4 regions of the Flexibacterium corallicola genome follow, and region 4 is predicted to be linked to each of the others. Evidence: riboswitches for the same ligand, from Rfam matches in the RefSeq annotation. Region 4 holds a riboswitch; each other region holds the start of a gene.

The links. A riboswitch is a leader RNA that binds a small molecule or an ion and turns the genes downstream of it on or off. The one in region 4 is predicted to bind cobalamin.
Region 1: it holds a riboswitch for cobalamin, as region 4 does, so the genes downstream of both, cobU (bifunctional adenosylcobinamide kinase/adenosylcobinamide-phosphate guanylyltransferase) here and P6574_RS03090 (energy-coupling factor ABC transporter permease) in region 4, are expected to answer to the same signal.
Region 2: it holds a riboswitch for cobalamin, as region 4 does, so the genes downstream of both, nrdH (glutaredoxin-like protein NrdH) here and P6574_RS03090 (energy-coupling factor ABC transporter permease) in region 4, are expected to answer to the same signal.
Region 3: it holds a riboswitch for cobalamin, as region 4 does, so the genes downstream of both, P6574_RS12830 (ABC transporter ATP-binding protein) here and P6574_RS03090 (energy-coupling factor ABC transporter permease) in region 4, are expected to answer to the same signal.

What each region holds. Positions count from the first base shown of each region.
Region 1 is NZ_JARRCW010000001.1:1,521,806-1,527,735, reverse strand. It holds gene cobW (cobalamin biosynthesis protein CobW) at 1-1,051, opposite strand, end outside; gene cobU (bifunctional adenosylcobinamide kinase/adenosylcobinamide-phosphate guanylyltransferase) at 1,048-1,602, opposite strand; cobalamin riboswitch at 1,743-1,961, opposite strand; tRNA gene P6574_RS06915 (tRNA-Asn) at 2,237-2,311, shown strand; tRNA gene P6574_RS06910 (tRNA-Asn) at 2,384-2,458, shown strand; tRNA gene P6574_RS06905 (tRNA-Asn) at 2,534-2,608, shown strand; gene P6574_RS06900 (hypothetical protein) at 2,907-3,572, shown strand; gene P6574_RS06895 (cysteine synthase A) at 3,847-4,890, shown strand; gene cls (cardiolipin synthase) at 4,968-5,930, shown strand, end outside.
Region 2 is NZ_JARRCW010000001.1:2,841,593-2,847,522, forward strand. It holds gene nrdE (class 1b ribonucleoside-diphosphate reductase subunit alpha) at 1-1,135, opposite strand, end outside; gene nrdI (class Ib ribonucleoside-diphosphate reductase assembly flavoprotein NrdI) at 1,105-1,521, opposite strand; gene nrdH (glutaredoxin-like protein NrdH) at 1,526-1,747, opposite strand; cobalamin riboswitch at 1,849-2,043, opposite strand; gene P6574_RS12305 (calcium-binding protein) at 2,660-3,685, opposite strand; gene P6574_RS12310 (DUF2946 family protein) at 4,267-4,698, shown strand; gene P6574_RS12315 (PepSY-associated TM helix domain-containing protein) at 4,777-5,930, shown strand, end outside.
Region 3 is NZ_JARRCW010000001.1:2,970,995-2,976,924, reverse strand. It holds gene P6574_RS12860 (glutathione S-transferase family protein) at 1-104, shown strand, start outside; gene P6574_RS12855 (hypothetical protein) at 326-448, opposite strand; partial or broken gene P6574_RS12850 (IS3 family transposase) at 476-1,266, opposite strand; partial or broken gene P6574_RS12845 (IS5/IS1182 family transposase) at 1,317-1,436, shown strand; gene P6574_RS12840 (FecCD family ABC transporter permease) at 1,449-2,504, opposite strand; gene P6574_RS12835 (ABC transporter substrate-binding protein) at 2,507-3,445, opposite strand; gene P6574_RS12830 (ABC transporter ATP-binding protein) at 3,457-4,239, opposite strand; cobalamin riboswitch at 4,405-4,611, opposite strand; gene P6574_RS12825 (DUF6916 family protein) at 5,035-5,322, opposite strand; gene P6574_RS12820 (GNAT family N-acetyltransferase) at 5,395-5,930, opposite strand, start outside.
Region 4 is NZ_JARRCW010000001.1:653,309-659,238, reverse strand. It holds gene ettA (energy-dependent translational throttle protein EttA) at 1-1,481, opposite strand, end outside; gene P6574_RS03090 (energy-coupling factor ABC transporter permease) at 1,828-2,493, opposite strand; cobalamin riboswitch at 2,541-2,752, opposite strand; gene P6574_RS03085 (HAD family hydrolase) at 3,064-3,912, opposite strand; gene P6574_RS03080 (SbcC/MukB-like Walker B domain-containing protein) at 4,111-5,930, opposite strand, start outside.

The DNA.
Region 1 (5,930 bases), 870 kb from region 4:
GGCCGATAACCACCAGCTTGTCCTGCATTTCACTTCCCGCAGAGAACCACGCTTCCACACGCGGGCCAACGGCCTGCACCATCACAGGCGCGGGCTTTCCTGCAACGCGCACAACACCCTTGATCCGTAAAACTCCGGAAACCGCCATAGCCTTGGCAACGCTTTCCTCAATGTCTTTCAGGTTTGTGAAACTGCCAGTGGACACAACAGTGCTGTCAAAGTCATCATGGCTATGATCGTGATGATGGTGGTGATCATGATCGTGGTCATCATCATGGTGGTGGTCATGCTCTGCATGGTGGGCTTCATGGTGCGAAAGGCGTGCATGCATATCATCTTCCGCGCCCGCATCGCGGCCCAGCAGAACTTCCAGAGCCAGATCGCCCTGTCGTGCAGGAACAATCTCCACTGCATCGCGCAATCTGGCACCAAGGCTCTTTTTCACTTCTTCAAGCGCTTTATCGGAGACCAAATCAGCTTTGTTCAACACGACAAGATCAGCGCAGGTGAGCTGATCCTCGAACAGCTCTTCAACAGGGCTTTCATGGTCCAGCGCCTCATCAGCTTTTCTTTGTTCGGCAACTGCCTCTTCATCACTGGCCACACGGCCAAGCGCAACAGCAGGTGTATCCACCACTGTCACAACGCTATCCACGCTCACAAGCGGCTTCACTGTAGGCCAGTTGAACGCCCGCACAAGCGGCTGCGGCAGGGCAAGGCCTGAAGTTTCAATGATAATGGCATCAGGGCGCGGGTTACGTGCTAGCAGCATTTCCATTGTGGGCAGGAAATCATCTGCAACCGTACAGCAGATGCAGCCATTGGCCAGCTCTACCACTTCCTCGGCGCTACACTTGGGGTCGGCGCACCCGTTCACCAGAGAGCCATCAAAGCCCATCTCGCCAAACTCGTTCACAATAAGCGCGATCCGCTTGCCTTCAGCTTTTTCCAGAAGGTTGCGCACAAGGGTTGTTTTACCAGCCCCCAAAAATCCGGTCACGATAACAGCCGGGATTTTGGTGGTAGGTGCTGCAGAAAATGAAGGGGTCACAGTCGGATCTCCGGAGAATTATTAGGTTTAAGCTGTAGGGCTTGGCCAGCCGCGACAAACACAACCGTGTCGCAAGCCTCCGCCACTTTTTGATTGAGGCGGCCGGCTTCGTCGCGAAACCGGCGTGCCAGCGCATTTTCTGGGACAATGCTCAGCCCCACCTCATTGGATACAAAGATGAGGGGGCAAGCACTGCTGCTTATGATTTGGATCAGCTTGTCGCTCTCCTCATCAATGTTGCGCTCGCTATGCATAAGGTTGGAAAGCCAAAGGGTCAGGCAGTCCACAAGCAGCACGCGCCCCTCCTTTGCGTTTTTGGCAAGGCATAAGGGCAAGCCCAGCGGCTCTTCAAGGGTCATCCACCCCTGCCCCGCCCGCTGGCTCTTGTGCGCTTCAATTCGAGTACGCATTTCCTCATCAAAGGCTTGGCCGGTTGCCACATAAAACGCAGACAAGCCGCTCGAAAGTACCAGCTGCTCGGCATAACTACTTTTGCCGGAACGGGCGCCGCCTAAAACAAGAACGGATTTTGCTTTGGTCGTTAAGCTCACCCGCGTTTTCCTTGCCCCTGCAAGAAACGCGGGTGCGCTACCTTGGCATGGGAAACGCTGGCAACAGTCAGGACCGGCTTTGGCAGCCCTTCGAAAAATCTCATTTATTCAAACTCCCTGACTGTCCACCCGACAGCAATTGAAGGTTTATCTCTCAGCCGGTCTCCTGGCTCGCGGATTTTAAAAGCAAATCAGCCTTCCCAGCTTCCGATAGACGCCAGTGGCATGGATATGTTTGCTTCACTCCGCTTACAGTTGCGGGGGCAGCTGTGGCTTTACCGGCTTTTATACCGATCACCACATTCCCGTTTCATTTTTGTCCAAGGCGTTCACAAACAACTTGATTTATAAATTGCCCTAGCAAAAAAACTGAAAGAACTTGCTCCATAAAGGGGGGTGAAGGGCCTTTGTGTCAATCATCCCAATGAATAGACATGGGGCACACTGACAAAAAGCTGCGTAAAACCGCTCATTTCAGCCTGAAAATAATCGAAATAATAATTTCACCCACAGCAAATCTGCATTTTCTTTCCACAATCACAAGATTTTATCAAAAACAGGCTTGGCAAACCCCATCGGCTTTTATAAAAGCTGGCTCACACAAACGGCGACGGTTCGTTTCGATAAGAAATGATCCCCGGTAGCTCAGTGGTAGAGCAAGCGACTGTTAATCGCTTGGTCGCTGGTTCGAATCCGGCCCGGGGAGCCATTCTTCGTTTGTGATATAAAGCCTGAAAGTGGCAAGTAGGTTACCTAGTAAATTGCTAGGCAAGCTCGATGATCCCCGGTAGCTCAGTGGTAGAGCAAGCGACTGTTAATCGCTTGGTCGCTGGTTCGAATCCGGCCCGGGGAGCCATTTTCCGATTATAATTCAGATCCCAAAGCTTGGTTTATTTATATAATCGGTTTATAGGGTGTCTGAATAAGGTATTCCCCGGTAGCTCAGTGGTAGAGCAAGCGACTGTTAATCGCTTGGTCGCTGGTTCGAATCCGGCCCGGGGAGCCACGTTTTCAAATCCCCCCCCGTTATATTTTTGCCTTGATCACGGAAAATTTAACACGCCGTCATCCAATGTGCATTCAGCCTAGATTAACTAACAGGAACAAAACTCTACGTATTTTGTTCTGAAATGCTGAACTCTTTCATTTCATCACCCAGCTGAAACGTTTCACCTCTACAATTCCTAGTACATGGAACAGCCCCCCCATTAATTTACCTTAGGGAAATAAGGGGAATTCCAACGCATTGGCTTCGAATTGGGACCATCCACCAAACTTCTTAAATAATAAAGGGTGAGATCGAAATGTTACCGGGCGCAGTAAATCACAGCCAACTTTTTGCGGTTCGCCGCTTAACACGCACGTTCCTAGCCCTCTTTCTATTTCTTGGGCTCGCTGTCATTGCAAGAGCTGGAGATAAAGAAAGCCCTGTAACCAAAAACATCTCCCAGACGGGTATCTCGAAAGACGAGACCACAGAAACGCACGTTTCTGAAAAGGGAACAGTTTCTGCGCAGACATATCATCAAGTTGTTGTCTCACCGCCAAAGTCCAACCCTGACGCCGACCCTTTCGACAGCCCTTTCAACATTTGGCTGGGCGAAGTGACACTCCAAGGACGCACGACACTTTGGGTCGAACTTATTGATGAATATGGCGAAGTTATTTACGATTCAGAAGTCCACCCCAATGAAACGCATATGCTGCCAGATGGGCGGGCCCTTGTTGTCAATGAGTACGCCTCTCCCAACCCATCCGCCACAACACTCGCCAGCACCAAAGACCAGAGCAGAGTAACACCGGACGCCAAAGTATCCGTAAGTGTCCGCAGTGCTTCCAGCACCAGCACTGGCACGCAAGTCCATTTCATAGATGTGAAACAACAACCTGAGGCTGGCAAGGAGTCTTTTCTCCTGAATCTTGGCCGAACGGGTGACGCGCTATGGAACAGGCTTACCTCCTATTTTTAAATTCTTTTAAGGGAAAACCCATTGGGGATTCCCTTCAGTTCCTTTAAAGCTAAAGCTGAAGTTTACGCTAACAATCAACCCTTGGTATATTTTACTAATATTCCCTTGGTATCTGTAATTTTATACTACCACTTTCCTGTCTATGGGAGACTGTCCCTTGAGAGGGCCTGCACCCCGTTATACTTTCCAAGGCCAACATCTAAACCGAACTTGCACAAAGCGCGTTCACTCAATGAAACGCCAACAGTTTGCCACCATTTTACACGAGGTCCCGATGGATATTCGAAATTCCCTAACCGAGACAATCGGCAACACTCCTTTGATCAAGCTGCGCAAGGCCTCAGAGCTAACCGGTTGTGACATCTACGGTAAAGCGGAGTTCATGAACCCCGGGCAATCTGTAAAAGACCGCGCAGCCCTGTTTATCATCGAAGACGCTGTCAAGTCGGGACGCCTTAAACCGGGCGGAGTTATTGTTGAGGGGACCGCTGGTAACACCGGCATCGGCCTAGCCTTGGTTGGAAATTCACTGGGCTTTCGCTCTGTCATTGTTATTCCTGAAACACAAAGTCAGGAGAAGAAAGACATGCTGCGGCTGGCGGGCGCGGAACTGGTTGAGGTTCCTGCCGCTCCCTACAAGAACCCCAACAACTACGTAAAGATTTCTGGCCGGATTGCGCAGCAACTGGCCCAGAGCGAGCCCAATGGCGCTATCTGGGCCAACCAGTTTGACAACACCGCCAACAGAAACGGTCATATTCAAACAACGGCTCCGGAAATCTTTTCCCAAACCGACGGAAAAGTAGATGGGTTCATCTGCGCTGTTGGAACAGGGGGCACCCTTGCAGGAGTTGGCATGGGGCTGAAAGAGAAAAACAGCGATATTAAAATCGGACTGGCTGACCCGTTTGGAGCGGCTCTTTACAATTACTATGTCAACGGTGCCCTAAAGGCAGAAGGCTCCTCCATTACCGAAGGCATCGGCCAAGGCCGCATCACGGAAAACCTGAAGGATGCACCCGTTGACATGCCTTTCCAGATCTCTGACCGTGAAGCCCTTGAAGTTGTCTTTGATCTTTTAGAAAACGAAGGCCTGTGCCTTGGCGGATCTTCAGGCATCAACATAGCCGGAGCCATCCGCATGGCAAAAGAAATGGGACCGGGCAAAACCATTGTCACCGTTCTATGTGATTACGGCACCCGTTATCAGTCAAAGATGTTTAACCCGGACTTCTTGCGCAGCAAGGATCTTCCCGTACCCGCTTGGATGGAAAAGAAACCAACAGTTTCCATACCTTTTGAAAACGTGGATGTGTAAACAGTGGGATTAAGCCCACAGTCTTAAAGGCAAGATACGTGAACTGTGGTATCCATGTAGCTTAGGAGTTGAGCTACATGGATTATTGGTCAGAATTTCTTCCACTTCTTCCCTATATTGCGATTGCCTTCTATACGTTGGCAGCCGTGTGCGCTGCCCGTGAGGTCATGTGGAGCAGAACTTCACAGGGTAGCATTGCATGGCTTATTTCGCTTTTCTTTCTCCCTTTTCCCACGGTTCCTTTGTACTTCGTCTTTGCCTGGAAGCACTTTGGTGGTTACGCAACCATTCAAAGGGAAAGAGGAAATTTTGAAGATGATATTCAAAGCCGCCACGGCGCAATGGTGGACCACGCGGCCAATGAGCAATGGCCTGTTCACACTCGCATTGCCCCTCTTCCTTTTTTAAAAGGTAATAAAAGTCATCTACTTATTGATGGAGAGGCGACGTTTGCCTCCATCCTTGAGGGTATTCGCGGCGCTAAAGATACGATCCTGTTCCAGTTTTTCATTGTCCGTGATGACGCTCTTGGCGAGAAAATTGCCGATGCTCTTATTGAACGTGCACAAGCCAATGTGCAGATCTTTTTCCTTTATGACGATATCGGTTCACGTACCCTTTCCAATGCTTATATCTCCCGATTAAAGAGCGCCGGAATTTTCATCAGCGGCTTTAACAAGCGTCACCGCCTGTTACGTATGCTGGGGCCCATGCGCCTCAACTACCGTAACCACCGCAAAATTGTGGTTATCGACCACGACACTTGCTGGGTTGGCGGGCATAATGTGGGTGTGGAGTACCTTGGACAAGACAAGCATTTTGGCCACTGGCGGGACACGCATGTCAAAGTTACCGGCCCCGCAGCACTTGCCGCCAGCCTGTCCTTTGCCGAAGACTGGCAGTGGGCAACAGGCTACCCATTGGAACTGGACCCGCCCAAAGACATCAATACGCATGAGGGCGAACCCATCCTTGTGATGCCTACCGGCCCGGCTGATCCACTAGAAGATTGTGCGATTGCCTTCGTTGAAACAATTTCC
Region 2 (5,930 bases), 2.2 Mb from region 4:
GGTTCGCTTTATTGGCTGTGTCTTCAAACAGAATATAAGGGTAACCGCTCTCGAACTGGATTTCAGCCAGTAACTGGAAGAACTCACGGGCGCGCAGTTTTGTTTTGCGGATCTGTGGGTTGTCCACCATCTCGCGGTATTTCTCGGTGACCGAGATTTCAGAGAACGGAACACCGTAGACCTTCTCAACGTCATGCGGCGAGAACAGGTACATTTCCTCGTTCTGCTTGGCCAGCTGGAACGTGATATCGGGAATAACAACACCAAGGGACAGCGTTTTAATACGGATTTTCTCATCCGCATTCTCGCGCTTGGTATCAAGGAAGCTGAGGATGTCCGGGTGATGGGCGTTCAGGTACACAGCGCCTGCACCCTGACGGGCGCCAAGCTGGTTGGCATAGCTGAAGCTATCTTCCAAAAGCTTCATCACCGGCACAATACCGGAGGACTGGTTCTCAACGCCTTTGATCGGCGCGCCAGCTTCACGCAGGTTGGTCAGCAGCAAAGCAACACCGCCGCCGCGCTTGGAAAGCTGCAGCGCAGAGTTGATGGACCGGCCAATGGATTCCATGTTGTCTTCAAGACGCAGAAGGAAACAGGAGATCAGCTCGCCGCGCTGCTTTTTACCCGCATTCAAGAATGTTGGTGTGGCTGGCTGAAACCGGTTGGAGATGGTTTCATTCATCATCTGCATGGCAAGGTTTTCATCGCCGCGCGCCAAAGCTAAGGCCACCATAACCACACGGTCTTCATAGCGCTCAAGGTAGCGCTTGCCGTCAAAGGTTTTCAGCGCGTAGCTGGTGTAAAACTTGAAGGCCCCGAGGAAGGTTGGGAAGCGGAACTTGCGGTCATAGGCGGCGATGAAGATAGATTTCACAAAGGCCGGATCATACTGGTCCAGAACCTCGGCTTCATAGTAGTTCTCGCGCACCAGATAGGAGAGCTTTTCCTCCAGCGAATGGAAGAAAACAGTATTCTGGTTTACATGCTCCAGAAAATACTGGCGTGCCGCCTGACGATCCGCGTCAAACTGAATTTTTCCCTCTGTATCGTAGAGGTTCAGCATGGCGTTCAGTGCGTGATAGTCCAGCCCCTGATAGGCGGCTACAGACTTTTCGAGAGTTGTTGTTTCCAAAATAAATCTAGTCCCTGACGAACCCGCGCAACGTCGCTGTCGGTGCCTGCAAGTTCGAACTTGTAAAGGCATGGACAGTCACATTTGGCGGCAATAACAGTGCCTGCATGGGCAAAAAATGCCCCGAAATTTCGGTTACCCGAAGCGATCACGCCCCTGAGCAAAGACCGGTTTGCTACATCATTCAAAAAAGCAATCACTTGCTTGTGCACCGCTCCCCTGCCCTCACCATCCGCATATGTGGGGGTGATAAGGACAAAGGGTTGTGTGACCTGCAGCATCTTTTGGGATGCGCGGGCCGGAATGCGCTCGGCCTCAAGACCGAGACGTTCAACAAAGCGGTGTGTATTTTCAGATGAGCTGGAGAAGTAGACGAGGCTGCTCAATTAATCAGGCGAGGCCGCCGATTTTGTCCGGGCGAAAGCCTGCCCAGTGTTGATCTCCTGCAATGACGACAGGAACCTGACGATAGCCCAGCGATTCAACTTGCGCCAGAGCATCCGCATCTTGTGTAAGGTCAATCACGTTGTAGGCAATACCTGCACTATCGAGCGCGCGCGTGGTTGCAGTACACTGCACACAGGCAGGTTTGGAATATACGGTAATGCTCATGCTTTCGTCCGCCTAGCATGGGAGAAGATCGAGACGGCAGGCTGCGGGCACAAAACTTGCGCACACCGAAGCCACAACGCTCCCGGACCCTCCGCCCGTGGTTGTCAAATTGTCTCTTGGCAGGTCTCCTGACTGCACAGCTCAAACACACCCTTCTAACCTTCCCGAAGTTTCCTTCAGTGGTACAAATAAAAGGCCGTTCACTGCTTACAGTTGCGGGGGCAGTGCCAGATTTTCACCGGCTTCCCTCTTCGCCTGCGAGTCGCCCCGCAAGAACCAAGCACACTCCATATAGTGCATCTAGATTTGAATGGGTCAATATATAGTGTGATTTACACAATTTAATACTGTGGAATTTAATGGAAAAATATGCAGCATCTGGAAAATATTTTTTAGCCGGATTGCTTTCAGATAGCCCAACCGGCCATGCGCCGCATACTTCATGCCTGCACATTTGACTTTATAAGTTTTAGCCACAGCGCTCATATCCAGCCACACCTTAGAAGTCAATTCAGGCACGCTTATTTTTGTTGGCACCGTAGCTCACCAACTCGCAAAAATACGTGTCCCCTTCTACAAATATCATGGTTCGTTACTCTCAATAAAGAAGGGGATAAAATCCACGAGCACCCCACCCGCAGGCGATCCATTTCAGCCACGATCACAAGCCTATCGCATTTGGTTCAGGAAACAGCACCTATGTGATGGGAGGAAGCGTGTTCATAGATGCAATGCTCATAAAATAACAGGGCTTTAACCCAGTCCTATAAACAGTTGCGGCACACCCAACCCAAGGCATATGCGCAAGGGAAGGGCGTGCAGCAATTCTTTGATAGTGCCGGTTTGTTTTAGCCTATTGTTTAGGCGCGTATCTTTAACCAGAAACCGGCATCCACTTTTCGGCGATACATTTTATGTGAAGATGAAGTCGCTCGCAGCAAGGTGATCAGGTGTAACACCGTCAATGATGACTGCATTACCGTCGGTATCAGTGATTGTTGTTGCTCCATGGGCGGTGGAGCCGTCCTCTGCGGTATACGCATGATCCTGATCATAAGAGATTGTCAGGTCATCCATGGAATTTACATCAGAACTGGAAAACATCAGCGTATCCGAGCCACTGTCATAGTCAGTAATCTCTGTGCTGCTTGGCTCGCAGGTATCGGAAAAGACAAATGTGTCACTCCCCGCACCTCCGGTGACGACATTATCGCCACCACCAGCATTAATGGTGTCATTCCCATCTCCACCGAAAATGAAATCGTTCCCGTTGCCTGCGGTAATTGTATCACCACCACTGCCGCCATAAATGGAATTGTCTCCATCACCTACGGTAATTGTGTTGGAACCGGTATGGGCTTCACTGGTATTGTCACTATAGCCCGCATAGATGATGTTATTCCCGTCTCCCGCAGTAATGTTATCATCGCCAAAGCCGCCAAAGATGGTGTTATTTCCATTTCCCGCATGAATTGTATCATTGTAGCTTAAAGAACTGTCGAAGGCAGAGTGATTGTCAGGGTTTTCATCCCCATAGATCGTTGCGTCAAAATTACTTTTATCACTTTTCGTTATAGTGTCGTCGCCGGTTCCACCTTCCAGAACAGCATCAACATCGTCTGCGTGGTGGGCATACTGAATATTATTGACATTAATTGTATCATCGCCAGAGCCACTATCAATATTTAACTGCAAGTCGGTGGCGTATGAACCGTGTTGCAAATTAAATTTAATGGTATCATTGCCATCGCCCAACCTTGTATTAAAGCCCGCGATCTGTGAGCTGTCATGCGTCATCTTACTCCAAGTCACATTAACGGTATCATCACCGCCACCCATATCAATGTTATAGTGAACCTGCTTGTGAGCTTCGATTCCACCACCTTTAATTGTGTAGTTATTGTCGCCATCGCCAAATGTCTTATTTTTTGTAGACATGCTTAACCTATATGCTTCTATTTCATTTAGTGTAGCCAGGACAGAGCGGGGCTGCGAGTGGAAGGTGAGCTCAACATGCTAACATTTCAAATTAACTATCATTAATATTCCAATATTTACTTAAATTTTGAAATAATATGCCGTTTAGGGAAACTTTGAAATTTGGAGTACTTACAGCGGCTTGTACAATAATAATCAAATATGTTTGATTGGAGAAACTTCAAATTTTATATCCATAATTTAATTTCTCAAGGGTAATGAGATGTTTTGAAGCGCTTCCGCGGCAGCAAATCAGGGGAAGATCCGCCATATTTCTGCCCACTTATACTAATCAGGCTTCAAGGGAACCTATAGAATTAATTATGGATACCGGCGCGGTGGCCGGTATAACCTCGCAAAGAATCTTGAATATCGTCCCGAATTAGAGCCGGAAGTCATTTTGTTCCGCGACAGGAAATTGCTGTCTACAGGTTTTACCAAAAGTATATTGAACTCAATCAAGCGTAACGCGCTCAAGAGTACGTCGCCAGTATCATCCAGTGGGCAGCTACTATTGAAACTCATTCTCAACTGACTTAGGAGTGAGTGCAGTTGGGGGAGACATGCGCATTCAATATCAACCAAAGAGCGACAAAGCAGCTCTATGGCGAAAGCTATGGGTGAGCTGGCTGTTGCTGTTTGCGCTGCTTTTGTCTTCTTTGATCCCCACAGGCATGATGCCAGGATCCAACACGGACGGAACGTTTACCGTTATACTATGCACCTCTTCCGGCCTTCGCCACATTACCATGAATAGTGATGGCAAAGAAGTTCCGCCCATTTCTGAAGAAGAGCGGAACCCCTGCATCTATTCGTCTGTCCTTGGAGCGCACGCCAGCATAAACGACCCCCTCAAGCTTTTGGTTCCCTCAGGCTTATCAGTACCGCAAGTCCATGCATTCGAGGCAATTTTCGATCAGCTGAAAACCTTGCCCGTTGGCGCAAGAGCGCCTCCAGCATCCATCACTCTTTAAAAAATCAGATCTCATTATCTTTTTACGGACAAAGCCTTGTTTCAACGCTCTGAGCCGTAAGTATTGCTGGAGTTTTTCGTGTCGAGTATCAATCACGAGTTAAATGCACTCGCCAACACACCCCTATCCGGGGATGCACGCCGATTTTATACCGCCGCATGGCGTTGGCATTTTTATGCCGGCCTGTATGTGGCCCCATTCCTGATCATACTGTCCGTCACCGGCCTTGTTATGATGTATATTGCGCTCATTGAGGGGCGCGATGGCGAGAAAATAACTGTTCCTGTTCCCCAAGGTGCTCAAGCTCTCAAAATTTCCGCGCAGACTGCAAAGGCTCTTGAAGCTGTCTCGGGAGGGAAAATCGTTGAATGGGTAAAGCCAACCACATCCGATGGTGCCTCTGTGTTTCGGGTGTCCGCAGAGGGCACAAACTACATGATTGCCATTGACCCCTTTGAAGGCACAGAAGTGAATACATGGCTTCGCAGAGATGGCTGGTATGACTTTGCAACCGATATTCATGCCACCTTACTCATTGGCACGACAGGGGACCGCCTGCTTGAGATTGCTGCAGGGTTCGGGGTGGTTCTTATTTTGACGGGCCTATACCTTTGGTGGCCAAGGCAGGAGAACGTTGCCACCGTTTTCTTTCCCACTCTTTCCTCGGGTGGGCGTAGCCTATGGAAGAACCTGCACCGAAGCGTTGGTTTTTACGTTTCAATTTTGCTTTTTCTCTTCCTGTTATCCGGCCTCTCGTGGACAGGTTTTTGGGGAGAGAAGTTTGTGCAGGCCTGGAATACGTTTCCCGCTGAAAAATGGGAGAACGTTCCCTTATCTGACGACATCCATGCATCCATGAACCACGGAGCGGTGAAAGATGTTCCTTGGTCTTTGGAACAAACGCCCCTCCCCGCCTCCGGTTCAGATGCGGGGCGCTTGGGCATAGACACAGGGATGCCTGTAGACATTGACAGTGTCTCGGACTTTGCACAAAAGCTTGGATACACGGGGCGTTTCAGGGTTTCTTTCCCTAAAGGAGAGGCGGGCGTCTGGACTGTTAATCAAGATAGCATGAGCAACGACGCTCCAAATCCAACCGCAGACAGAACCGTTCATATTGACCAATACACGGGAAAAGTTCTGGCAGATGTTCAGTTCAAGGACTATACCCTTATGGCCAAAGCAATGGCCGTTGGCATCGCGTTCCATGAGGGTGATATGGGCGGATGGAA
Region 3 (5,930 bases), 2.3 Mb from region 4:
GTGATACTGTACTTAAATTGGACGCTGTTAAAAACTCGGTTGTACCAGAGTTTGAGCAGCTATTTACAGATGCTGTAACAGAAAAGAGATTTGAATTGGTCTAAGAAACACAAGGCCTCTCAGTCTCAGTGTTTTCCTACCGAAGGTGTTGACACGTTAACTTGAACGAGAGGGCAGAGGGCCATCAGTTTTTATTTCAGGCACAAAGCGCTTGCCTCCTCTGGAGGCTTCTGGCCAAGGTCATTGACAAACATACCCTAGATGTCAATACGCATCCACTTCGGTACAAATTTTGGTACAATCTTCTTTAGAAAACTCGGTCATTTTAGTCTCCAATCTTGGACACATGGTCGTAGGTATTAAGTCCAGCCAGTAGCGCTGCGCAGGCGAGGGCCATGGCATGGGTTGTACCTTGCTTCTTCATCTTTACAAGATCGTTTGCCGTCATGCCCAAGAGCCGCGCAGATCAATAGCTCAGCCGTGAAAGCACATCGATGACCGCGCTCGAGTTCAGCTTTCGCTTCACCCGAATAGCAAGGCATTCACGCGTGTATTCATCCAGAATATTCAGCGTTCTGAATGCCCTGCCATCTTCGGTTCGATGGTGGACAAAGTCATAGGACCACACGTGATTGCGATCCTGTGGCCGCAGCCGGACGCAGGATCCGTCATTGAGCCAGAGCCGTCCCTGTTTCGGTTGCTTCATGCGAACCTTCAACCCCTCTCGTCTCCAAAGGTGCTCGACACGTTTGTCGTTCACTTGCCAACCCGCTTCTCGAAGCAAAGCAGCAATCCGGCGACAACCGTAGCGACCATATTGACGGGCCAGTTCAATCATATCCGCGACCAGCTGGCTTTCATCAGCCCGCCCCTGCGGCAAACGCCGCTGTGTGGAGCGATGCTGGCCAAGAACGCGGCACACACGCCGTTCGGATACCTTTATCTGAGTACAAACATGATTGATGCAGGCCCGGCGACGAGCGGGGCTTAGAAGTTTCCCTTTGCAGCCTCCTTCAAGATCAGCTTATCCAGTGTCAGATCGGAGACAGCACGGCGTAACCGCTCATTTTCTTTCTGCAACCGCTTCAGTTCCTTGAGTTGTTCTGTACCCATGCCACCGTACTTCTTCTTCCAACGGTAATAGGTTTGTTCAGTAACACCCATCTGGCGGATTGCATCTACGCGCGACATCCCTTGTCCCATCAGGACTTCAACCTGCCGCAACTTAACGACAATCTCTTCTGGCTTTGGTCTCTTGATTCCCATATCGAGTCCTCCGTTTTCCTAATCATAAACGTGGACCACTTCATTGGGGGAGGCTTAACATCATGTTTGTAAAGCTCAAGGACTGGAGGCGTATTGCTATGGGATACGACCGATGCCCAAACATATTCAAATCGGCAATCTATATTGCTGCAACCGTAATATTCTGGTTACGAGTCCTGAGCCTAGTTGTTTTTCCTAAGAAGCCAAATGAAGAAGATTCCTCCTACAAGTCCGGTGATGACTCCAACCGGGATGTCCTCCGGTTTCATCAGCGTTCGTGCAGCCATGTCGGCGACAAGCAAAAAAAGTGCGCCAAACAAGGCCGAGACCGGGATGAGGCGATGATAATTGCCCCCGATAAACGCTCTTACAATATGAGGTATCATCAGGCCAACAAAACCTATCATGCCCGAAAATGCTACCATGATACCTGTAATCAACGCCCCAATAATGAAGGTCTCTAGCCGAAATTTTGCAACGCAGATGCCAAGGGTGGTTGCGGTTTCATCGCCCATGGTCATGGCGTTAAAGTGACCAGCTCGTAGCCACAGCCAACCTCCACAAACTATCATGGTGACCAAGGGGTAGATAAGGTACCCCCACTGGGCCAGCCCTAAGCCGCCCAGCATCCAGTAGACCACAGTGTGAGTAGCGCGCGGATCTGCCAGAAAAATGAGAATGTTAGCTCCTGCCATCAAAATAAAGCTAACAGCAACTCCAGTCAGAACCAGCCGGTCAGCACTCGTGGCATTTGTGAACTTTGCGGTCCCGATAACAAGAAGAGTTGCTCCAAGAGCCCCTAAAAAAGCCAGCAGAGGTACCGTTAACACTCCAAAAAATAAACCAGTATGCAGCAAAGCCAATACGGCCCCAAACGCGCCACCTGCTGAAATTCCGATCAGATGAGGGTCGGCAAGTGGATTGCGGGTTACGGATTGAAGGCAAGCGCCCACGATTGAAAGTCCGGCCCCGACCATAATCGCCAGCAGAACGCGGGGCAGGCGAATCTCCCACAGGATGGTCTCTCGTCCCTTCGACCAACTGGGCTCAATAGCACCCGGTATAACCTTATTAACAAGCACACCCAGAACGGTCTCCATGGGAATGGAAACCGCCCCAACTGAAACGGCGAGACAAACAGGAAGAACCAGAGCAACCAACCCTGCGCAAAAGATCTGCAGCATAACAAAAGAAGTGCCCCCTTTGGGGGCTGCGGGGATACTGGTTCCTTCGCTCATACTCAGTTACCCCAGAATGCAGTTGCCAGTTTTTTGATGGCTTTTATGTTCCGTGGTCCTGGTGTGGCCTCTGCATATTGTAGCGTTACGAACCGGTCGTTCTTTACTGCATCCAGATCGGCAAAGGCCGGGTTATTGAGCATGAACTCACGCTTTTGCTCTGCTGTTACTTCGCCATAGTTCACTATCACAATAACCTCGGGGTTAGCTTCGATCACGGCCTCCCAGTTTACCCGTGCCCAGCTCCTTTCTAGTGTATCCATCACGTTGCTGCCACCGGCGGCCTCAATCAGTGCTGTGGGCATGGCATAACGGCCAGCAGTAAAGGGGGTATCTTCACCGCTGTCATAAACAAATACGCGAAGTGGCGTGGTGCCGGCATTTAGTCCCTGTTTGAACTGAGAAAGATCATCACGATAGGATTGCACCAGTTCAAGCGCACGCTCTTCAACTGCAAAGATACGGCCAAGGTTCAAAAGGTCATTGTACAAGTCCTCCATTGATACCTTCTGCTTCTCGCCAATATGGATGCAGCTTTCTGTCAGCTCGTAGACCTTGATACCGAATGGGGCCAGTGTTTCCGGTGTCACCTCGCCGCCAACCTTCATACCGTAGTTCCAGCCCGCGAAATAAAAGTCCGCATCAGCCCCTATCAACACTTCCTTGTTTGGGTATTGTGGGGACAGTTCCGATAGGACTGCCACTTTATCTGTTAGCCCATCATCCAGCGTTCTCCACTCAGAAATACCGGTATATCCCGCCATCTTGTCCTGTAGCTGCAGTGCCAGCATCATCTCTGTAAGGTTGGAATCGTTGGAAACAGCCCGCTTTGGTACATCATCAAATGTCACGGTGCGGTTACAGCTTTTAATGGTAACCTCTGCTAATACAGGTGTAGAGGACAGCAGCGCTGCAGCCAGCGTCAAACCAAGTTTTTTCATGAAAATAATTCCTATGAGTATAGATCGAACGTAAGGAGAGATTGTTGTGTGGTCATCAAGTGGTCGCGTGTTGTGCTCACCTGAAAGGCTTTTGAGACTAAGGCCGGGGAGAGGATTTGGTCCGGTGTTCCAAACCCAAGCATTTGCCCTCGATCAAGAAGTAGGATCTGGTCACAGACCCGCGCTGCCATATTTAAATCGTGCAAACTGGTGATGATTGTCAGATCCAGCTCCTCGATGAGCTGCAGGATTTCCAGCTGATGGCGAATATCCAGATGGTTGGTTGGCTCATCCATAATGAGCAGATCAGGTTCTTGCGCCAGTGCCCGTGCCACCATAACCCGTTGCCGTTCACCGCCGGAAAGGGTTGTAAATGAACGGTCTATGAGCCCTTCTAGATTCAAAGTATGGATCGTTTGGCTTACCACCTGTTGGCCCTGTTTGCATAAACTAGTTAATCCATAGCTGTAAGGCGTTCGTCCCAGCTCGACGATCTCGCGTACAGTGAGTGCGAAATCCGTGGGCTGTTCCTGCAACACTGCAGCTACACGCCGCGCCACTACTTTGGCTGGAAGCGACCAGATGTCATCATCACCAATATTGATATGACCACTTGCTGGCCTGTTAAAGCGGTATAGTAATCGCAGTAATGTGGACTTTCCTGCTCCGTTTGCCCCCACAACCCCAAGGGTTTCACCCGCTGGCAGTTCAAAGCTGAGTGGCTTTAAAACCGGCTCGTTTTTGCTCTTTTTAGGCGCCCAAGAAACATTGTTGACTAAGACTGATGTGCTCATGGCATGCGTTCCAGTATGAACTGGCGGCGCCTCAGAAACTTAACTGGAAGAAATACAGGTCTCATAACGCCCTTGTCGATGTAGCGGGGGCAATAGAAACCGGATATGTAAGTGGCTTTCGTGAAAGCAAACATTATGGCCTCTTTCCAGGACGCCCCGCCCAGGTTGAAGTAACAGGTAATGGCAGGTCTCCTGACTTACGGGTCATTGCTCGGCCAGCCTTCCCGGGTTCCCCAGTGGCATATCTAGCTTTGCTCTCCGCCTACAGTTGCGGGGGCAGTCACGGAGTTAGTTTCAAAACGTGAAACTGCACCGTGTTCCCTTTTAATTCCGAGGCTTTTGACCTCGAAAACCATTGCGGCGCATAATGATTAGAGACAAGCCAGATTGCAAGAGCAAAAAGATAGTGCATGGTTGATACTTTGGAATCTGGAAGTAAAAATGGGGAGAAAATGATGCATAGTGAAACCTAGAGAACTTCGCAGGCCGTAAACTGGAGTGGCCTAAGAAAAGTGGAGATCCTCCGGCTCAATATTTGTCTATTGTCGCTCGAACGTTAAAAGTGATTGATATCCTATGGCCGAATGCCTTCGAATTGGATTATAAAAGCCTTCACTGCCAGTCCTCTTGCCTAATATGGCAGAGACTCGCCGGGTGGGGCATCCATTCCATCAGAGCCTTGAGGACTGTTTTTATGAAGAGATGCTCGGGGTACCGCAATTTTGATGCAAGGGAAACCGGTGGACTAGTTGCCCAGCAATATCGGAAAAGGGGCATCCGCTCCATTAAAATCGATCAGTTAAAAATAATTTGTAGGTTGAATTCATCTCCACCCTCCAAGACTTTAGTAACAAGGAGATTATGAACTCCAATTGTTGGGTGTTGTACCTCCGAGATCCTACCTTTGACTTCGAAACCTTCTGGGCAGTCAAACAAAAGTATAAACTGCTCCCGGAATCTTGCTGGTGTTTGAGGCCCTTTCTCTATAAATTTTAGCTGGACCTTCTCACCATCAATTAAAAAAATGTCGCCCTTCAGCTTTTCAAAATCGGCATATTCCAAAGACTTAAGGTCATCTTTCATCTGTATTTTCCTATCTTTAATATCTGTTTAGAAAATCTCTATGATTGGCCATGGTCATATGCGTCCCAATTTTCATTGGGAATCTGAAATTGATTGATCACTCTCCTGTTGTTGCCTGAAGGGTGTCGAAGTTACAGAAGTATTCATTCGTTTGATTTTGACAGCTGCAGATATGAATTCACCTCGTAACAAGGCGTCATAGTCTGGTTGATACCACCTCATCAACGTATGGTGCCTCCCTGTAGTTTCTGGCTCAAATCCAAACCTGTAGTAAAATTTATAGGCAGGTCTATTCATATTAAGGACATGAAGCATGACAGGAATTTTCAGCTTTGAAGCTTTTGCGCAGATGCCTTTCATGACAACCGTTCCGATACCTCTGCGCTGAAATTTTTGTAAAAGTGACAAGTCAAGTACCTTTAACATATGCTCATCTTCGGCAAGGTACACGCGCCCGACAGGGGCTTCACACCACAAAATAAGACCATAATTCGCCAAATCATATTGATTGAAGTATACGTTATGTTGTGCAGTGTACTGCTGTGACAGCACGCTATGATAAAGTTCTTCTTGCCCAAAATTTTTCAAGGAAGAAAACTCCCAGTGCC
Region 4 (5,930 bases):
TCATGCGAGATCACCACAGCGCAACCGGCGTAGTTTTCAAGCGCATCTTCCAGTGCTGCCAGCGTTTCTGTATCCAGATCGTTGGTTGGCTCATCGAGCAGAAGCACGTTCGCGCCAGACTTGAGAACCTTCGCCAGATGCACACGGTTGCGCTGACCACCGGAAAGGTCGCCAACTTTAGCCTGCTGTCCTGCACCCTTGAAGTTGAAGGATGAGCAGTAAGCGCGAGAGTTGATCTCTTTCTTATCGAGGTAGATCACTTCAGCGCCTTCGGAGATTTCTTCCCAAACGGTTTTGCTGTCATCCAGCTTATCACGGGACTGATCCACATAACCAAGCTGAACCCGGTCACTGACAACAATTTCACCGCTATCCGGCTTTTCCTGACCTGACAGCATCTTGAAGAGCGTGGATTTACCGGCACCGTTAGGACCGATGATGCCGACAATACCACCACGAGGCAGCTTGAAGGACAAATCATCAATCAACAGGCGATCACCAAAGCCCTTGGATACACCCTGAACATCGATAACGTTGTTACCAAGACGCTCACCAACAGGGATCAGGATCTGCTCGATAGATGGCATACGCTCTTCTTGCGCTGTCAACAGAGCATCATAGGCATTGATACGAGCCTTTGATTTGGTCTGACGGCCCTTCGGCGTCATCCCCATCCATTCCTGCTCACGCTTGATTGCGCGTGAACGAGCCATGTTCTCACGGCCTTCCTGCTCCATACGCTTGGTTTTTTGGCCAAGGTAGGTGGAGTAGTTGCCTTCATAAGGGATACCCTGACCGCGGTCGAGTTCCAAAATCCAGCCAGTAACGTTATCGAGGAAGTAGCGATCATGGGTAATGATCAATACGGAACCTTTGAACTCGCGCAGGTGCCGCTCCAGCCAATGCACTGTTTCAGCGTCAAGGTGGTTGGTCGGCTCATCGAGCAGCATCAGGTCAGGCTCAGAAAGAAGGAGCTGACACAAAGCAATACGGCGGCGTTCACCACCGGACAGGTTGGTTACCGGCGAGTCGGATGGAGGGCAGCGAAGCGCTTCCATTGCCATCTCGACCTGACTTTCCAGATTCCACAGATCCTGCGCATCAATGATGTCCTGAAGCTGAGCGCCTTCATCGGCAGTCTCGTCAGAATAGTTCATCATCAGTTCGTTGTAGCGGTCTACAAGAGCCTGTTTGTGAGCAACGCCTTCCATGACGTTTTCGAGAACTGTCTTATCCTCATCCAGCTTAGGCTCCTGTGGCAGATAGCCAACTTTGGCCCCTGCTGCGGCCCATGCTTCACCAGTGTATTCCTTATCAAGACCGGCCATGATCTTGAGAAGGGTGGATTTACCAGCACCGTTCGGGCCCAGAATACCGATTTTTGCATCCGGGTAGAACGACAGGTGAACATTGTCGAGGACTTTTTTAGCACCGTAAGCCTTTGAGACTCCGTGCATATGATAGATGAACTGGCGCGCCATGGACTGCCCACATCTCCTAATAGAATGATGAACTAGAAATCTTTGGCAGCACTCTTAACCCATGCCACCCTTTGGGGCAATCCATATCAGGAAAGCTGCATAGAAAGAAGAGAGAAAAAACAGGCCTCTTCTCTTTTATCCAGTAGCTACCAATTTAGGAAAAACAAGCTCTGGATCACGTCCGGAGTGACATCCGTTTTGAAGAGCGGAGGAATCCGGCTTCTGCCATCATATCGGACACGCAAAACGCAGTTCTTACATCAAGTCCATCAACACGTCCTTGTGTTGGGCTCAATAAAAATGGCGGCACATTGGCCGCCATCATAAACTCTGTTTTGTTTAAGCCTTAAGCAAGCTTGAGCTGGGGCACGACTGTGAGGTTCTTAACCAAGGTGTTGCCTTCAACGGCTTTCAGGCCTTTCACAGCAAGGTAAGTTACAACTGGTTCCAGAACCACAATTGCCAAATATGAGGCTGCGAACTGGGCCCATGCAGTGAATGGTGTTGCAACGTCGCCGATCATCAGCCAGAAACCGACCATGCCGGTGACACCTGTGTAGTATATGGCATCCAGCTTCAGTATCTGGGTGTAGGAAACGCGTTTGGACAGTTTCTGGTCAAACAGCTTCTTACCAGAAAGGTAGTGAACGGACACCAAAGGCAGCATCAAGGAGAGGCTGTTCACACCAAGGTGGTACATGTCTTGCGGGTCAAACGCGAATGCCTGAAACAAAAGACCAATGGCAAAGCCTAGAAGAACGGGTGTGAAGCCCAGTGTGAGATACATGGCCATTGCGCCAATGAAGTGCAGCTCGGAAGCGCCTACACTTGTGTGGTAGGACTGCATGAAGAGCGAGAAAAACGCTGCCGCCAAAATCGTTTTGGCCGGAACAAGAGGGTTCTTCAAAAACTCTGAGGCTTGCTGCTTTGCGCCCCATAAAAAGACGCCAACAGCGCCAACATTGGCAGCTACAACTTTTGCAGCAGACACATAGCCCGGTTCAATATGCATAATTTCATCTCCTTATCGCACCCTCCGTGCGAGCGCTATGCAAAGCGCAGTTATCCTATGTGTGGGCAGGTCTCCTGGCTCATAGCTCCTTGTTTGCCTCGCCTTCCCGAAGCAGTGCGCTTCAGTGGCCCTTGAGACAAACCAGCTATTCACAGTTGCGGGGGCAGCTGCGGATCAGGCCCTTATTTGGTCATCCCTTCCGCATTCCCTTTTACATCCACGCCAGCTTTGCCGGGGTGGAACCCAATGGGGAGAACTATTGCCGCTTTAAAAGAACTTTGCAACTGCTAGGATAAGCAACCTTAGTCGCAGTCCCGTTAAATATTCTCATCGATTGGCAGCAAAGGCATCGCCTGCCGGAGCTGTCCAAAAATAATACTTAAGTACAGAAAGAAACGAAGCACAACATTATCATTAAGAGACAAAAAAAAGGGCGTACTCAAGAACTAAGTACGCCCAGTGGTTGATACTCCCCCATATGAGCATCAGCCGTAGCAAGAAGAACCTACAACGTAGACTTGTTCATTACTTTGATCTCAATCAAAATAATTGGACTTACCTAAATTTCCTCTAAGGATTTTTCTGCCATTGATAGAGGTGGGACCAATCTTCCTCGGGATTTATCCTATACGCGCTTGTGGAATTGGTCTGGGGGCTCCCGTTTATTTCAGAGTTTTCACCTCCCTTTGTGGAGATCTCCATCGTCACAGTGAGATATCGGCGGTCCCAGTTTTCTGATAGTTTTCGAATATCCTCCACCAGCCTTGCATCAGCAATGGTCAACAGAGGCCCGCGTCCCAATATGTGGTAAATCCGCTCGCTATCTGTGGGAATCGGCGAAACGCTTGCGGGGCCACGTCCCTGCTCCTCAAAGACCTTCACTTGAGCCACTTGTGAGCGTAAAGGCGCGCCAATAACCTGCTCCGGCGGTATTTTAAAGGTCTGGGTAAGGACACCGCGCACAACTTCCACGTTAGATTCTGAAAGCACCCAAACGCGATAATCATGATCCTGCAGGTAATCAATCAGCTCTTTCATGGGCTGATAGACAAGATCAACATACGGCTGGTTATATTCCTCTTCCCGTACCGTTTGCACCCAGGTTTCCACATACCTTCGAATTGTATAGGAATTTAGGAGGCTGGGAGGGGGCATCTCCTTGCTGCTTCGGCTTATATAGGCCTCCACAGGACTAAATGGCCCGGCGCTCCAAAGAACGCCAGCATCGCGTAAAAGGGCAATCCTCTCGGATTTTTCTACATAGTCGGGGCTGGCTTCTCGCGTGGTCCGCTCTACAAACTCCACGATTTCATGGCGGACAGGAGTATGATTCCATGCGGGAAGAATTTCAACACTTTGGTAGCCTGTTGGCCGCAGCACAGACATAGCCCCCGCCGCAAATAATGCAGTCCATTTCATTGGTCTTCAGCCGATGTTTATGGTCACCCGGAAGTGGCTTCCCCACTCTTCTTCCCCACCATGAAACACGAGAAGCATTGCATTAGATTTAAAATTCCCCTTTTTGAAGCAAGCGCCTTACCTAGGGAAAACAGAGTTGTAGAAATTCATTTAAAGTTGAAGGGAAGCCGGTGATGTCATCGCAAATTCTTCCCCTTGTTACCAGCTGGCTGGAGACGTCAACTCGATGCGGCTCCGCCCTGCGCCTTGCCGCACGACCCGAACCTGCACCGGTATACGGTCTTTCATTGCTTCCACATGACTGATAACGCCAACTTTGCGCCCCTGCCCCTGCAGCATTTCCAGCGCATCGATGGCCACATCCAGTGTATCCCCATCCAGTGAGCCAAACCCCTCGTCAATAAACAAGGTATCAACAAAGGACTGTCGCCCTTCCAGACCCGAAAGCGCCAGGGCGAGGGAAAGAGAAATAAGAAACCGTTCGCCGCCGCTGAGTGAGCGGGCAGAGCGGGGAGAACTTCCCATATCAAGATCTTCCACTAAAAGCCCAAGGCCACCTGTTGCGCGAAGCAGTCGATAGCGGGGTTTAAGGGCTTTAAGCTGTTTGTTCGCCAGCTCCACCAAAAGATCCAGTGTCACAGCCTGTGCCAGTTTCTGGAACTTATCGCCCTCGGCTGAGCCGATAACCCTGTTCACAGCCCCCCACGCATTAAAGTGTTCTTGCGCCTGCTCAATATCTGCCATTATTGCGGCAGCCCGCTCCCTTGCCTGTTCGTCAGCCCGCTGCTGCTCACGCAGCGAACCCAGAGTTACGAGAAGAGCATCTTGCTCACTTTGTTTTGTGGCGATGATTTCCTGCAGGTCTTTAAGGGACTGCTGGGGAAGGTCTTTGCGGTTCAACTCTTCAAGGTCTTCGGAACGAAGGCGAACCTGCTCCTTTGCACTCTCAAGCTCCTGATCAACCGCTTTTAGACCGTGCTCCAGCTGCTCCAGCTCTTGATCAGCTTTTGCTCTGAGCTGGGAGAACTCTTCTCTCGAGAGGGACAGTGGCTCAATGGCATTCGCAAGTTCTGTTGTCACAACCGACAGTTCTTTTTCTTCTGCTGCCAAAGCGTTTTGGCAGTTGTCCAGATTGATTCGCGCGATAGCCTGTTTCTGCGTTGCCTCATTGAAGGCGTCCTTCGCGTTTTGATAGGCAGTTTGCAGTTGTTCAAACTTCTCCTTCCACGTCCTCTTATGATCCAAGGTTTTTGCACCATCCAAAAGAGTTGACCGTTTTTGAAAGGTATCCTTGAGCTTTTCCGAAAGCTCTCCGAGAAGCTGCTGTTTTTGCTTCACCTGTGTTTCAAGGCCCAGCACTCTTTCCCTCAACCCAGCGGTTTCCGGCTCCAGTTGTTGAACTTGTGCCTTAGCAAGGTCATAGTGTTTTAGGCAGGTCTCCCATTCAAGCGCTTTGTCCCGAACGTGTTTTTTAAGCTCTTCAAAATCTGTGTTCGGGTCAGCAAAATCAATTTCGGCTTTTTCCAAAAGACTGGACAGGCGACTGCGAATATCAGCGGTACCCGACAGGAGTACAGAGTTTTTTCCGTCCAGTTCAGTCCTCGTGCGAATTACTGACTGCAGGCTCGCATCTTTCTGTTTAACCTTTTTGTCGCCTTCACTCAGCTTGCCTTGCAGCTCGTTCAAAGAGCCGGAAAGCGTGTTTACTGTTTTTTGCTGCTCTCTGACGCTTGCAAGCTGCGTATTCACCCGCTCACATGCTTGCTCAACGACGGAAACGAATTCTGCCCAGCGAGAGGTTTTCGCAAGCACGTCATCAGCCGACAGAGAGCCCTCCAGTTTAGCCCTACCGGAAAATTTACAGATATCTGAGAGCTGCTCAGCCAGTTCTTCAAGCTGGCGCGCCAGATCAACCGAGCGCTGTGCCTGTTCTTTTTGCAGCTGTTCAAGTCTGGTTTTCTTCTCAAAAAGCTCCTGCCGCTGCGAAGACAGCTCCTCTTGAACCAAAACCCGCACTC